DNA from 2 places in the Paenibacillus sp. NRS-1781 genome. Region 1 is predicted to be linked to the other one. Evidence: riboswitches for the same ligand, from Rfam matches in the RefSeq annotation. Region 1 holds a riboswitch; the other holds the start of a gene.
The links. A riboswitch is a leader RNA that binds a small molecule or an ion and turns the genes downstream of it on or off. The one in region 1 is predicted to bind cobalamin.

Region 1 (7,631 bases):
GCTCGGGGGTATTTTCAATGCGTTTCCTTACACGGCTTTCTCGCAAAATGTAGGTCTGATTTCGCTGACACGTGTCAAGTCGCGGAACGTTATTTTTGCTGCGGGTGGTATTATGGTTGTTCTTGGTCTGTTGCCCAAACTGGCCGCCTTAACGACAGTGATTCCTAATGCTGTGCTGGGCGGGGCGATGATCGTTATGTTCGGTTCGGTTGCTGCATCGGGCATGTCTATTTTGTCAGAAGTGGACTTGAGGAAGGAAAGCAATCTGCTGATCGCGGCATGTAGCATTGCGGTGGGCCTCGGCTCTGCCGTGCTGCCCCAAATGTTCGACCAACTGCCGAGCTTTGCCAAAATGCTGCTGCAAAATGGTATCGTATCTGGCTCGATTACGGCGATTGTCTTGAATATTGTTTTAACGAAAAAACAGGGCGAATCGGTCAAAGGCGGGACGGTGTCAGAGGTTCCGCAGAAGGTTTAACGATTAGGGTTAGGTAAAGACAGCCGGAGAGAGGACGTAAGCCTCTTTTTCCGGCTGTTTGGTATGGGGTTATTCAGAATGAATTATTTGTTCAGCAGCATGAAGTTATTAATAAAACCCTCTTCCTGTATGAAAATCGGGGTTTGGATTTTCGATGCGAAGTCATAATAGTACACGCCGCGCCCTTCTTCCTGATTTTTCTGGGAGGCACTGCCTAGATAGTAGATACCTTTGCTGTCCGGGGACATATAGATAAAGCTGCGGGACGAAATGGGAAGCTCTAATTTGGTGCGCTTTCCAGTTGCGATATCGACAAGACTATACTCGGGGTTTCCGTGATTAATGAAACGGGCAGTGACTAGGAGTAACTGATCATTACTGCTGGACATGGACAGGATTTGTTCGTTCTTTAGTGTAATGATAGGCCGTTCTTGTTTGGTGTTGGTATTGATTTCTGTGACCTTGTAGTCAGGTGAAATCATAATAGTCTGTTTCTTGGCTGCGATGTCTCTTTGTTTATCTTGTCCATTTTCAGAGAATTGGGAAATGTACGTTGCGCTTTTGCTAGAGTTGTATGATACAGACCAAGTATTCATATCTAGATTTTCATCATGCAAAAACTGCATTGTATGAGTTGATTTATCGTAGAAAATGGTTTTAAGTGTACGTTCTCCTTTTTTGACAGCAGCCAGAACGAGTGGACCTTCTGGAGTCGTTGGTACTATACGATTAATGGCAAACAAATTATCGGAAAGTTGTTCAGTTTTTTTTGAATTCAAATCGTATGAAAATAACTGATCTCCCTTATCGTCAACATCGGCAGAATAATAAATCTTGTGATCAGGTAATGACACTACAGAAAGTGGATATTGAGAGGTGTAAGGAACATCGGCCAGCTTCATCATTTTTTTGCTGCTCAAATCATACGTCATGACCCGCATAACCATACCTTTATCTGTATTTTTCCCATTCACATATTCTGTATAGGTCATGGATAGATATTGGTCTTGTTCGACTGGAGCTGTCTTTTCGCCTGATTGGATCTGTTTCGATGGAATTGATTCTGCTGCTGGAGTAGAAGATGGAGAACAGGCAGATAACAGAGCTGGAACGAGTAAGGAAAGTATAATTAAGCGAAAGCTGCTTGTTTTCAAAAGGAAACATCCTTTCTAAGATGAGGGATTTACTAAATCCATTATGATAAATTAAAAAAAGGGAAAAGGACAGGGTGTAGGCCCTATCCTTGTTTCACATGAAGAGATTAGAACGCATAAAAATATTTTCCTGAAAATGAGAGAGACGAACTCCATGTCAATCCCAAATCCTGTACACCAGTTTTCCAAATATCAATAACGGCATCCGGAAGGCTTCCGTTATCAGCTTTAATAAAGTTAGCAGCGATATCATTATCTGTATTTCTTACGGCAATTCTTGTTCCAAACTCTGGATTATCAATAGCCCCTTTTGTTGCACAGTCGCCTCTTTTTAGTGAATTGGAATTTTCACCAGTTGAGTCCGTAAAGTTTGTCCCTCTACCTGTGCCTTGAACCTTGCCGCTCGATTTTCCGGTAATGACGATTTCATTATTATGTGCTCCGTATGTATAAGTCCCTGGTGCTTTGCGTGTTCCACGTGGTAATGCCTGAAGTGAAACATTATTAGTAGTAATCGCATTTTCCTTTTGATCAGGCAAGATAATATCTTTGATATAACCTTCACCATCATAAATTACTTTTAGACCAGGCTGAGGGTCAGGGTTATCAATATGATATACCGGCAGTGATTTGGCTTCTTCTTTGATTTCCTTAATCATTGCTTCTTCTTTTTCTAGCTCAATTTGTTGTTCAGCAGTGAGTGGGGCAATAGCAGCTAGAGATTTTTGTGGTTCAGGTACAGGAGTTCCTTTTTCTACTACAACCATGTTATTGTTCTCATCATATTGGATGATTGTACCCGCTAACATTTGGTCAGGGATTTTTTCTCCTTTCTCAGCATGGGAGATTGCTGGACTAACGATTCCCCACGAGATGAATAACGTTGTAGCCAGAATTGCTTGAGGAAGAAACTTTACCTTCATAACAAACCGCCTCCTTGAAATATTTGTAAATCCATAGATAGCATAAGTGAGCTTACAAACTATGTCAACCTTTTAATGGAATATATGAATATATTTATCTATATTTTGTGTCTGCAAGAGTCCATTAGTCGGATATGAACTACATTTATTGACAGCCTTGCATTGAAAATCCATTTTCTTGATTCTCGCCGTATCGTTTAAATTTAAAATATTGCGCATGTCTATTTTGTTAGAGGTGGATTTGCAGAAGGAAAGCAATCTGCTGATCGCGGCATGTAGCATTGCGGTGGGCCTCGGCTCTGTCGTGCTGCCCCAAATGTTTGACCAACTGCCGAGCTTTGCCAAAATGCTGCTGCAAAACGGTATCGTATCCGGCTCGATTACGGCGATTGTCTTGAATATCGTTTTAACGAAAAAACAGGGCGAATGGGTCAAAGGCGGGAAGGTGTCAGAGGTTCCGCAGAAGGTTTAACGATTAGGATTAGATAAAGACCGCGGGAGAGAGGACGTAAGCCTATTTTTCCGGCTTTTTGGCATAGAGTTATTGATAAAACCCCCTTCCTGTATGAAGATCGGGGTTTGAGATTCTATTAGAAGAATTTGCTAGAGTGATAGGCGAGGTCATGGTATAATCTACCTTATGGATTTTGAATAGTGGTGGATGTTTTCAGACCACGGCGCAGCTTCCCGAAAGGGGGTGAAGCCGATGGTCAACCTTGTGTCGTGCTACGATGTGTTGCGTTGGATGGTTACGTTACTAAGCCTGGTGTTTAGTATTCGTAAACTTTATCGCTGGCTACGTCGGAAATTTCGGAACAAGCGAAAACCCACCGTGTAATTAGGTTAGGCGCCTAACGGTGGGTTTAGCTACGCATTTAGCGCGCCGTGATGATCCACAGCCTTTCAAGTCCTAAGAGTCTTTGCCGTTGGTAGCGGCGAAGGCTCTTTTTAGTATACGGACACGGTGGTTATCTCTATACCTAATTTTATCACGTCCATTGCGTGCATGCAACGCAAAGTCATAGCCTTGATCCTTGCCGTATCGTTTAAATTTAAAATATTGCGCAGCATTTGTTGACAAGCCTGTAACAACAAAATAAGATAGTCCTAATTCGTAATATAGAGGAATAAAGGAAGAAAACAGGTGTGAACCGGACTTTCCACTTACAGGGTTTCGCTGAAATCATGTAGATGGCTGTTGTGCGTGTTCACTTAAAAGGGAAGTTCGGTAGATTCCGACACGGACCCGCCACTGTATACAGGCATCAGCAGGGAATTGCTGTAGCTTTCAGAACAGCCACTGGAACTGTGAGGAACCGGGAAGGCCTGAGAGATAAGCCTGAAGTCAGGAGACCTGCCTGTTTTAACATCACTGTCAGACCCACGGGATGCTGGGGAGGTGGTTAGGCGTGCTGCATACAGAATGTCTGAAACCGATCCGATCCCCTTGTTTTTAGAGGGTGAAGAGGGTGAGCTTAGGCATTTGATCATGAAAGCATTTCTGACTGCTGATCAAGCGGTCGGGGATGCTTTTTTCGCGCTAGGTATTTGTGAATGACAAGACAGAGGGGGATAAATAAGATGATAAGCAATCGTAAAAAGCGTTCATGGTTTATATGTACAGGGGTGATGCTGCTGCTGGCAGTTATGGCTCTGGGGGGATGCTCGACAACTAGTAAGACGGCGGATAGCCCCAGCAAGGGCGAGAACACATCCACACAACAGGCTACAGCAGATAAGAAACTGGTGATGGCGTATACGTGGAAACCGTCGGGCGTTGACCCGCACGGAGACAATAGCTGGGATGTCATGCGGTCCGGCGCAGGTGAGACACTTGTCCGTTTGAATGAAAAGCTGGAGCCAGTGGCTTGGCTGGCCAAGGAATGGAAGCAGGACAGTCCCACAGTTTGGACGTTCGGCTTGCAGGATAAGGTCACTTTTCATGACGGAAAGAGTATGGACGCGGAAAGTGTGAAAGCTTCCCTGCTGCGCTCCATCGAGAAAAGCCATTTGGCAAAGGATTTGCTAGACGTAAAGTCGATTGATGTAACTGGGCCGCTGGCGTTGAAAATCACGACTAACCAGCCCAATTCAGCGCTGGTGTCCAATCTGGCTGATCCATCGACGATTGTGCTGGATGTAGCGTCTATGAAGGATGAGCAGAGCTACCCTGCGATGACAGGTGCTTTTAAAATTAAAGCGTTCAACAAGGATCAGTCCTTGGTCGTAGAGCGTTATGACGGATATTGGGGCGAGAAGGCCCGGCTGGCTGAAGCAACGATGAAGTTCATTACGGACGGCAATTCACGCCTGTTGGCGCTGCAATCTGGCGAAGTAGATGTAGCGACTGATATTCCGGTGGATAACGCGGAGGTATTAAAAAAGAACGATAAGCTGCAAGTGCTGTCGGCTCCCTCTTTGCGCACTCATATGATCGTGTATAACATGGAGTCGCCTGTGTTCAAGGATGCCGCGAACCGCAAAGTAGTGGACAGCCTGATACCACGTGCATCCATTGTGAGTGCGATCATGAGAGGCTATGGTACGGAGGCAAGCAGCCCATTCCCGAGCATTCTCCCCTTCGGCAAGGTGGAACGTAAAGTGCTGGACGGAACGGCAGGGCAGTTGTTGACGAAGGACGGCTGGCAAAAGGATGCCCAAGGTACATGGACCAAGCAGGGCAAGCCGTTCGAGGTTACGTTGCTGACCTTCCCTCAGCGTCCAGAGCTTTCGGTCATGGCTGAGGTGATTCAGAGCCAACTGCTGAAAGAGGGCATCCAGGTGAAGATCCGCAAGGTGGAAAATATCGACGAGGCGCTAACCAAAAACGATTGGGATTTTGCCATGTACAGTATGCTGACTGCCCATACGGGGGAGCCGCAATATTTTATGGACATGTTTTATTCCTCTAAAAGCGAGGCCAATGTAAGCCGTTATGGTTCCAAACCGCTGGAGAACCTTCTTGGCAGCTTGAAGCTGGCGAAGGATACAGCACAGCGTAATGCCGTGACATTGCAAGCGCTGGATATCATTAATACCGATTTGCCGCAGTCGTTTATTGTTCACCCTGATAATGTATTTGGGGTGAAAAAAGGGGTAGAGGGCTTTACACCGCATCCGATTGAGTATTACTACATTACGGCGCAATCCGATATTGCGGAATAACGGACTGGATACCCTATGATTCGTTTTATTCTGGAACGTGTGGCGCAACTGGTCATTATTGTGTTCGTTGTATCCACGCTGACATTTGTGCTGATGAGGCTGGCTCCCGGCGACCCTGCTACCATTCTGCTCACCGCGCATAATGTGCCTGCCTCTGAGGAGGCGTTGACGGCGCTGCGGAAGGAGCTGGGCTTGAGCGAGCCGCTTCATATTCAGTATGTAAACTGGCTGCGTGATGTGTTCACAGGGCATTGGGGCACCTCCTATGTATCCAAGGAGTCGGTGCTAACCGAACTGTGGAACAGACTGCCTGCTACCGTGGAGCTGGCCTCGGCGGGCTTTGCCGTCATGACGTTGCTGACTCTTGGGATGGGGCTGGCTGCCTCGGTAAAATCCAGCGGTTGGCTGGATCGTCTGGGAAGGCTGTTTGCACTGCTCGGATCGTCCATCCCCTCTTTTTGGCTTGGCTTTCTGCTGATTTACCTGTTCTCCGTCCGTTTGGGCTGGCTCCCGTCCATGGGTCGGGAAGATTGGACTCATTTGGTACTGCCAGCGCTGACCCTTGGGGCAGGTTTGGGGGCTGTGCAAGCCCGTGTACTGCGTGCCCAAATGTTGGAGCTGGGTGACCGGAATTTTGTGAAGGCGGCGAAGGCCAGAGGCTTTTCCCGTACGTATGTTTTGTTTTTTGAGATATTCAAGCATGCGATTTTGCCGATCATCACGTTGTTAGGCACGAATTTGTCATTTATGCTGGCGGGCAATGTCATCGTAGAGACGATTTTTTCATGGCCGGGTTTGGGCAAGTATTTTATAGACGCGATTACGCAGCGGGATTATCCGGTGATTCAGGGGTATGTTATTTTTGCTGCATTTTTAATTGTAGGTGTTCAGTGTTTGGTGGATTTGGTCCAAACGGCTATAGATCCGAGGCTGCGTTTGCGTTAGGGGAGGAAGTTGAAAATGAAAAACATGCGGCTGTCCTTCAAAGGAAGCTTACTGACAGGAGGCGTAATGCTGGGCCTGATCGTACTGCTCGGATTGCTGGCTCCATGGGTTGCCCCTCATGATCCTCTCAATGTCAATCTCCTGAAGCGCCTGGAGCCGCCCAGCCGGGAATATCCCTTCGGTACGGACCATTTGGGGAGGGATGTGCTGTCACGGCTGATTTACGGGATTCGGACCAGCGTACTGATTGCTTGTGCGATTACAGTGACCACCTTGTGTATCAGTTTGCCGATAGGCTTGCTCATTGGCTATGTGCGCGGGCGTGTGGATCAGCTAGTCATGCGGGTGATTGACGGAGTGCTTGCTTTTCCCGATATTATTTTGACGGTGGCGATTGTGGGTATCTTGGGTCCAGGCTTTGTAAACATGACCTTAGCCATTATTGCGGTACGGTGGGCCGGGTATGTTCGGTATATTCGCACCCTTGTTCAAAAAGCCTGTCAGGAGGACTATGTCCGATACGCCCGTTTATCCGGTAATTCACATGTGCGCGTACTCAGAAGCTATGTATTGCCGCAGGCGCTGCCACAGCTGCTTGTGTATGCGGTTTGGGACATCGGGCGAGTGGTGCTTATGGTTGCCGGACTTTCCTTTCTGGGGCTGGGTGTACAGCCGCCTAAGCCGGAATGGGGCGTGATGCTGCATGATGCGACGTCGTATTTTCAGGTGGCGCCGCATGTCATGATTTTTCCGGGCTTGGCGATTATGCTATTTGTGCTTGCCTGCCAGCTTCTGGGAGACCGATTCTCGGAAAAGGGGGCGGCAGAATGAAGGATGGGACAGGACAGATGAATGGAAATATGGCAGGGCGCAAGCCACTGTTACACGTGGAACATTTGGAGATATGTCGCATAGGCACAGGAGCGGGTACACGCATTGACGCAGCAGCAGGTACGGACGCAGGTA
Region 2 (7,631 bases), on a different contig from region 1:
GCGACCACACTGCTCGCTACACATTTAACCAAGCTAACGTCGTTTGGTGTGCCTTACATGAGCGGGTATAGCCCATACAATCACATGGACCAAAAGGATATCGTCGTTCGTGCGCCATGGTGGAAAATGACCAAACGTCCTTCCTGGATTGGAAAAGGTAACAACAAACGAGCGAAAGAAAAGATGAATGGATCGCCCACAACCGAGGAGGGATGGTAATGAAGCCCCAATGGTCTGATGCAGGGAAAATGCGTAAAACGGCTGTGCTCAGCTGTTTGCTGCTTTGTTCTGTTCTTTTGGGTGGATGCTGGGATCGCCGTGAAGTGAACGATGTAGCCTTTGTAATGGGGACCGGGTTGGATAAGGAAGGGGATCAATACCGTGTAACGATGCAGATTGCCCTCCCCGGACAGCTCGGTTCCTCAGGAAGCACAGGAGGCGGGGGAGGGACGAGCGGAACCAAATCCTACTACCTGGAGTCTAGAGTAGGCCCCAGCTTTCGGGGGGCAAGTACCGAGGAACAGCGAGGTGTTTCACGAACGTTGAATTATTCCCATCGCCGGGTGCTGTTGTTCAGTGAGGAACTGGCGCGAGAAGGAGTCAGCAATATGATGGATGTATTGGCACGTATCCCTCAGAATCGTCTGTCTTCTTTGGTGGTCATCACGAAGGGAACGGCGCTGGATATGCTTCAGGCGGATGCACCGATTGAGCAATATCCTGCAGAAATGGTGCGCGAGCTAAACTATTCCTATATGAAAAAGCCCCGTTCTATCAAGCTGCTGATGAATTCCATTTTGCTGGAAGGCGTTGACCCGGCTGTGCCGGTAATGTCCCTGGTGAAGAACGGCCCCTCTAATTTGAAGGACAAGAAAACGAATATTCAGGTCGATGGACTGGCTGTATTTCGCAAGGACAGAGTAACCGGCATTATAGATAACCATTTAAGTCGGTTTTTGATGCTGGGTATGGATCAGGCCAAGGATACGGAAATATTTATAACCCCTCCCAAGGGAAGCGGTTATTTGTCTGTGCATATCATCGAAAACAGCGTTCATTTCAAACCCTATGTTCATGGGGATGATATTCGGATGACCCTCCAACTGAACTGCAACGGGAATGTAAGGGAGAATGAGACGACCTTCGATATTTCCAATGAGGCAAACTTGAAGTGGCTGGAGCAGCAGGTAGAACGTCAGATCAAAAAGGATTTGGGTGAGGCTATCCGGGTGATTCAACAAAAATATCATTCTGATGTGCTTGGTTTGGGACGGGTTATCATTACGAGTCTTCCGAATGAATGGAAACGGATAAAACCCCGTTGGGATCAGTTGTACCCCAAGGTGGAAGTCACCATAAATCCGGTTGTGCATATTGAAAATATCGGTGCAGTGACCAAGCCATTCGGGTTCAAGAAGGAGCAAATCCAGAATGAATAAAGTGTTTCTGCTACCTTTGGTGCTGGCGATCCTCTTCATGTATCTGATGGACCGTAAAAGCCTGAACGCCGCACCTGCTGTCAACCGCTGGATCTCACGTGTATTGTACGCCCTTAGTATCGGTATCTGGATCTATGGAACGTCGACACACGGTAATGTCTATATGGCTACCTGGCTGATCCGATGCATTGATATGTGGCTGCCCTCTTCGTTGTAACGAATTGTAATGATGCTTGTGGAAAAAGGAGACGCACCTTATGAAACAGTTCACAACTAGACAAATGGTGCTGCTCGGTGTGCTGCTGGAGACGAATATAACCTTGATACACGCTCCGTCGCAAGCTGGGTCGTATGCGGAACAACACGCCTATTGTACCTGTATGGTAGTAGCCGCAGTATTGTGCTTGCCGATCTGGGCATTGCTTAAGCTTGGGCAGCGTTTTCCCAATCAGGATCTGTTTCAAGCCATGATCAGTTCCAGTGTGGTGATAGGGCGTATACTGCTGCTCCTGTATTTCGCCCTGTTTTTGATCGTGTTTGGTCGGGATTTGTGGATTATTGCCGATTTGGTAAAGGCGGTTCTATTGCCGCGAACTCCCTTTTTCATGATTTCACTTATTATACTGTTAGCCGTCGTTTATATGGCTAGGGGCGGTATGAACACCATCTTGAACATGAGTGAGATTTTTATACCGATATCCATTATGACACTGCTGACCATGCCGTTTTTCTTTGGCAGAAACATGGATTTCTCAGAGCTTAGACCGTTTTTGTATCCAAGTATGACCGGAATCATGAAAGGAAGCTGGTATATGTTTTCGTATATGGCAGACATTCTGATGTTGCCTTTTGTATTGCAAGGGAAAAACTATCGCCCGCAGGGTGCATGGTGGGGCCATTTAATAGGGACTGCTTTTATGGTCTTCATTGTTACACTCATGCAGGTTGTCATTGGGCTTCCCATTCTGACGCGGCTGTTCTACCCATCCTATGAGCTGGCACGTCAGTTGTATATAACGGATTTTCTGGATCGGTTTGATTTATTTGTAGGGGGATTTACGATACCCACCCTGCTTATAAAGGTGGGACTGGATCTGTATATTCTGAGTATGGCTGTCAAACGCTTGTTCCCTCATGTACAGGGTGCTTTGATGGTTTGGCCTGTGGGTTTGCTGGGATATGTCAGCTCCTTTATTATTTTTTCGAACAGTATTCAAATTTATGATTTCAGCCGGGAATGGACGATGGTGATGATTATGTTCTTTATCATTATGCCCTTGGTGCTATGGCTGCTGCTGTGGCCCAACAATAAAGGTAAGGAGCGGGGAAAGGAGTATAAAGCAAGACTTGGAAATGGTCCGGTTCATTAATATGTATATGCCGGCTGTATTGCGGGGTATGTAATAAGTGCCTGCGGGCAAAAGGAGGATGTACCTGCATGAGGCAGTTCACAACCAGACAAATCGTGATGCTTGGTGTGTTGATGGAGGTCAGTATTACCCTTGTACATGCTCCGACGCAGGCAGCGGATTACGCGCATCAGCATGCCTATTGGACCTGTGCGATAGCGGCCATCGTAATATGCTTGCCGATCTGGGCGATGTTGAAGCTTAAGCAGCGTTTTCCCGATCAGGATCTGCTGCAGGCCATGGTCAGCTCCCACCCCGTGCTGGGGCGTATGCTGCTGGCAGCTTATCTTATTTTATTCCTGATCATTTTTGCAAGGGATTTGAGAATTATGACTGATTTTGTAGAGATTGTTCTTTTGCCTATAACTCCGATTGTCGTCATATCCCTTATTTTGCTGCTGACCTTGACGTTTATGGCTAAAGGGGGTATCAGCACCATTGTGAGCATGGCGGAGCTTTTTGTACCGTGGTTGCTTCTGACACTGCTGACCATGCCGCTTTTTTTTGGGCATAATATGGATTTTTCTGAAATGAGACCGCTGTTGCGTCCGGATATAGGGGGAGTTATCCAGGGTAGCTGGCGTATGCTTGGTTATATGGCAGATTTCTTGATGCTGCCCTTGGTGATTTCCGGACTGAGCTTTAATGGACGCAGTGTGTGGCTTGGACATTGTATCGGAACCGCTTTTATGATCATGCTGGTGCTGCTAGAGGAGCTAGTTATTGGTGTTCCTATCATGTCACGGCTGTTTTATCCATCTTATGAACTGGCGCGTCAGTTGCAGCTAACGGACTTTCTGGATCGGTTTGATTTGTTTATAGTCGCTCTTACCGTGCCAACCCTGCTTACAAAGATGGGGTTCGATCTGTACGTTATCAGTTTAACTGTAAAGCGCATGTTTGCCCCTGCCTGGGGGAATTTAATTGTATGGCCTGTCGGTCTGTTGGGTTATGTCTGTTCCTTTATGCTGTTCTCTAATATCATCCAAATCTATGACTTTAGCCGGGAATGGACCTTGGTTATGATTACTTTCTTTGTGCTTATGCCTTTTGTGCTATGGCTGCTACTTCGACCCAAGCCTAAAAAAGATAGCGGCGATCCTAAGCCATCGGAAGAGAAACAGGATAGCACGAGTCAGCAGGAAAACCAGTGCGAAAGTAAGGCAGGACAAGTCGATTTATAAGCTTACTATATTCATCGGAAAAGTAATTCTTATTTGTCTTTTAGCCCCTTGATTGTATACTTGGTAGAAAGGAGCAAGACTTCTACAAGGGGGGAAACAGGATGGCCCAACGCATGGCAGGCAAGCGAGTCGCCCTTGCCGGTCCTCGTAAAGCAGACGAAATGGCGCTGTTGGTTACAAAAATGGGGGGCGAGCCGGTGCTGCGTCCGGCCCAGGGCACAGTTTTTCTGGACGATATCGAGCTGCGTAACGCTATTGTATCGTGGGTGAAGCAGCCGCCGGACTGGAACATTTTCACGACAGGCATGGGGCTGGAGGCACTATTCGATATGGCGGAGGATATGGGAGTAGCAGAACAGATTATGGAGCTGTTGCATTCCTCGAACATTGCAGCACGGGGCTACAAAACGGTCAATGGACTCAAAAAGCGTGGCTTTACGCCAGCTGTACGGGACGAGGACGGAAGCTTGATCGGATTGACGCAGGCCTTTGCCCCATATGATCTGAAGGGGAAGGAAGTGCTGTTGCAGCTACATGGTGATCCGGCTCCCCGACTGGTGAAGTGGCTGGACGAGCAAGGCGCCGTTACCCGGCAGGTGCTTCCCTATAAGCATATTCCGCCGGAGGAGGCAAATTTGCAAGCATTGCTACAGGATATCCTGAACCGCAATGTGGATGCAGTTACGTTCACCAGCGGTCCGCAGATCCGCTTTTTGGCTCAATATGCGAGGGAACAGAAGCAGATGGAGGATGTGCTGGAAGCCTTTCGCCAGGATGTGATCGCTGTGTCGGTAGGCAAGGTGACGGCGCAGTCCATTTTGGAGGAAGGGATCGAACGGATCGTGTTTCCAGTGGAGGAACGCATGGGCGCGATGATGGTGGAGCTGGGAAGATATTTTGAGCATAGCGCTTCGGCGCACGGCTGCGGCCTGGAAGTAGTGAGCTGAAAACTTCCCCATATCCTTGGGATAAAGGGTAAAATGAAGATAAGGGCCTACAGGGTCTTTATCTTTTTTTGTTGGAAATGCATCGACAGAAGTTTTTGTTATAGGGAAAATATTTATTTAATATAATGAAAAAGCCTCGATGCGGATACCAGGACAGGAGCTGAGACGTTATGAATTCCATTTGTGTATTTGCCGGGTCCAGGCCCGGACATTCATCGGTATATCTTCAGGAGGCAGGCAAGCTTGGAGAGGCTATGGCGAGACATCAGGTCCGTTTAATCTATGGAGGCTCCAGCAAGGGGCTGATGGGCGAGGTCGCGGATGCGATGCTGGCAGGGGGCGGTCAGGTCACCGGGATTATGCCAACCCTGTTATTCGATGCAGAGATTATTCACCGGGGAATTACTGAATTTATTGAGGTGGCGAACATGCATGAACGCAAAGCGGTGATGAGCGAAAAGGCTGACGCATTCATTGCCCTTCCGGGCGGATTGGGAACCTTTGAGGAGCTATTTGAGGTGCTGTGCTGGGCGCAAATCGGCATTCATCGCAAGCCCATCGGGCTGCTGAATGTGAACGGATATTTTGACCCGTTGGAGGAAATGGTGCGTCATAGTGTGCGGGAGGGCTTTACCGGAGTTGACCATCCAACGCTGTTGAGTATCTCTGCGGACCCGGACGAATTGTTGCATATGTTAAAAAATAAGGCAGAGAACTTGAAATAAAGCGTTTTTCATGCTTGCGCAACTGATTAAGCCAAGGTTATGATAAGACCCATAATCAAATAGCGGACAGACAAGGTGCCTTTGTGATAGCGAAGGGTAACAGGGAATCGGGTGCAAGTCCCGAGCGGTCCCGCCACTGTAAGGAAGAGGATTTTTTCAGACGTCACTCGTGAGAAAACGGGGAAGACGAAAAAATCTGTTGATGCCGAGCCAGGAGACCTACCTTGATCTGTATGCACCGTTAACCTTCGCGGAGAGGATGGGTGTACGAAATCAGGAAATCAGGCGCACGCTGCTTTTTCCATGTTGGTTACAGGTTTGCGTGGATCAGAACGTGCAGAAGCGTTTCAAGCGTGAACAGGCAGATGGAAAGCAACGGCACGATGGCGGAAGACAAGAAGTGTCTTCTTATGCTGTGTCCGTCTGATGATACGATGCGTACATAGGAAACCCATCCGGGCAGGATGGGTTTTTTTGAGTTACAGGATGTCCATATACAAGTGAAATAGATAGAAGTATGGAAAACATGGCATAGATTTAAGAGGGAGGATAACGATGAGCCCATTAGGAAAATTGCTCGTGATTGGATTCGGACCGGGGGATATGGAACATATCACCAAACGGGCGCTGGACGCGTTGGCCGAGAGTGAGGTCATTATTGGCTACAACACCTATGTGGATCTGATCCGTCCGTTGTTGAATGGACAGGAGATTGTACGCACAGGCATGACGGAGGAAGTGAGCCGTGCGCAGGAGGCGGTTCGACAGGCGGAGATGGGTAAGAAGGTAGCCGTCATTTCCAGTGGAGACGCAGGCGTATATGGTATGGCGGGGCTGGTGTACGAAGTGCTGATGCAAAAGGGCTGGCGCCGTGAGGACGGGGTTGAGGTAGAAGTCGTGCCGGGGATATCGGCGATTCAGTCCTGTGCTTCGCTGCTGGGTGCGCCCGTCATGCATGATGCGTGCACGATCAGTCTGAGTGACCATTTGACCCCTTGGGAAACGATTGTGAAGCGTGTAGAGGCGGCAGCTTCGGCGGATTTTGTCATTGCATTGTACAATCCGCGGAGTGGCCGACGTACACGCCAGATTGTTGAGACGCAGTCCATCTTGCTGCGTTACCGTGATCCGCAGACTCCGGTTGGGCTGGTCAAGAGTGCTTACCGTGACCGTCAGCAAGTAATAGTGACGACGCTGGAGGACATGCTGAACCATGACATTGGCATGCTGACGACTGTCATTATAGGCAATTCCTCGACGATGGTGTATGACGGTCTGATCGTGACGCCACGCGGGTATCAGCGCAAGTATACGCTGGGTGCGACCGAGCAGGCGCTCAAGCCGCATCAGCGGCTCCGCACGGAAGCGGAGCCGTGGTCGCTGGGCGCGCAAGAGGATCGCGCGTTGAATGCGTCGCAGGCAGGCGCAGCTCCCGCAGTACCAGCCCCTGCGGGAGCTGGCGGGACCGCGCCCGCTCCTTCCGCGAGCGGTGCTGCTGCGGTTGCCACGCAGGCACGCCCGCAAGTGGTGGCTGCCGTGCAGGCCGCGCCGTCTGCGGCGCAAGCCGGTGCAGCCCCGGCAGCGCTGGCAGCGGAGGCGCTGAGCCGCCTCGCTGCGGGCGGCAAGCTGCCGGGCGAAGCGAGCGCACGCTGGAGCGGGCAAGCGCCCGTCGTGAGCGCCACCGGAACGGCAGCCGTGGCCGGAGCAGTGGCTACGGCCGGGACAGCGACAGGCAGCTTTGGCAAGCCTGCGCTGTTTGAGGTGGGCGTTTCCCCCGGCGTGGGAAACAAAAAGTTCACCGCTCGCCAGATGGCGCTGCTCGCGGAGGTAGCGGGTGATGAAGGCGAGCTGGAGTATACGCCGGATCACCAGATCGTGCTGCGCGTGCCATGCGCAGATCCGGAGGAGCTGGTAGGGCGGCTGCGTG

Region 2: another riboswitch for cobalamin. It lies ahead of ACIFO6_RS05325 (hypothetical protein); the one in region 1 lies ahead of ACIFO6_RS15570 (ABC transporter substrate-binding protein).

The regions. Positions count from the first base shown of each region.
Region 1 covers NZ_JBITPI010000043.1:51,441-59,071, reverse strand. The annotation lists gene ACIFO6_RS15590 (nucleobase:cation symporter-2 family protein) at 1-478, shown strand, start outside; gene ACIFO6_RS15585 (hypothetical protein) at 562-1,632, opposite strand; gene ACIFO6_RS15580 (hypothetical protein) at 1,740-2,555, opposite strand; partial or broken gene ACIFO6_RS15575 (purine permease) at 2,773-3,027, shown strand; cobalamin riboswitch at 3,734-3,931, shown strand; gene ACIFO6_RS15570 (ABC transporter substrate-binding protein) at 4,137-5,720, shown strand; gene nikB (nickel ABC transporter permease) at 5,736-6,665, shown strand; gene nikC (nickel transporter permease) at 6,681-7,496, shown strand; gene ACIFO6_RS15555 (ATP-binding cassette domain-containing protein) at 7,493-7,631, shown strand, end outside.
Region 2 covers NZ_JBITPI010000015.1:145,851-153,481, reverse strand. The annotation lists gene ACIFO6_RS05360 (spore germination protein) at 1-219, shown strand, start outside; gene ACIFO6_RS05355 (Ger(x)C family spore germination protein) at 219-1,439, shown strand; gene ACIFO6_RS05350 (hypothetical protein) at 1,432-1,656, shown strand; gene ACIFO6_RS05345 (GerAB/ArcD/ProY family transporter) at 1,697-2,809, shown strand; gene ACIFO6_RS05340 (GerAB/ArcD/ProY family transporter) at 2,878-4,032, shown strand; gene ACIFO6_RS05335 (uroporphyrinogen-III synthase) at 4,134-4,979, shown strand; gene ACIFO6_RS05330 (TIGR00730 family Rossman fold protein) at 5,150-5,704, shown strand; cobalamin riboswitch at 5,762-5,945, shown strand; gene ACIFO6_RS05325 (hypothetical protein) at 5,907-6,131, shown strand; gene cobJ (precorrin-3B C(17)-methyltransferase) at 6,260-7,631, shown strand, end outside.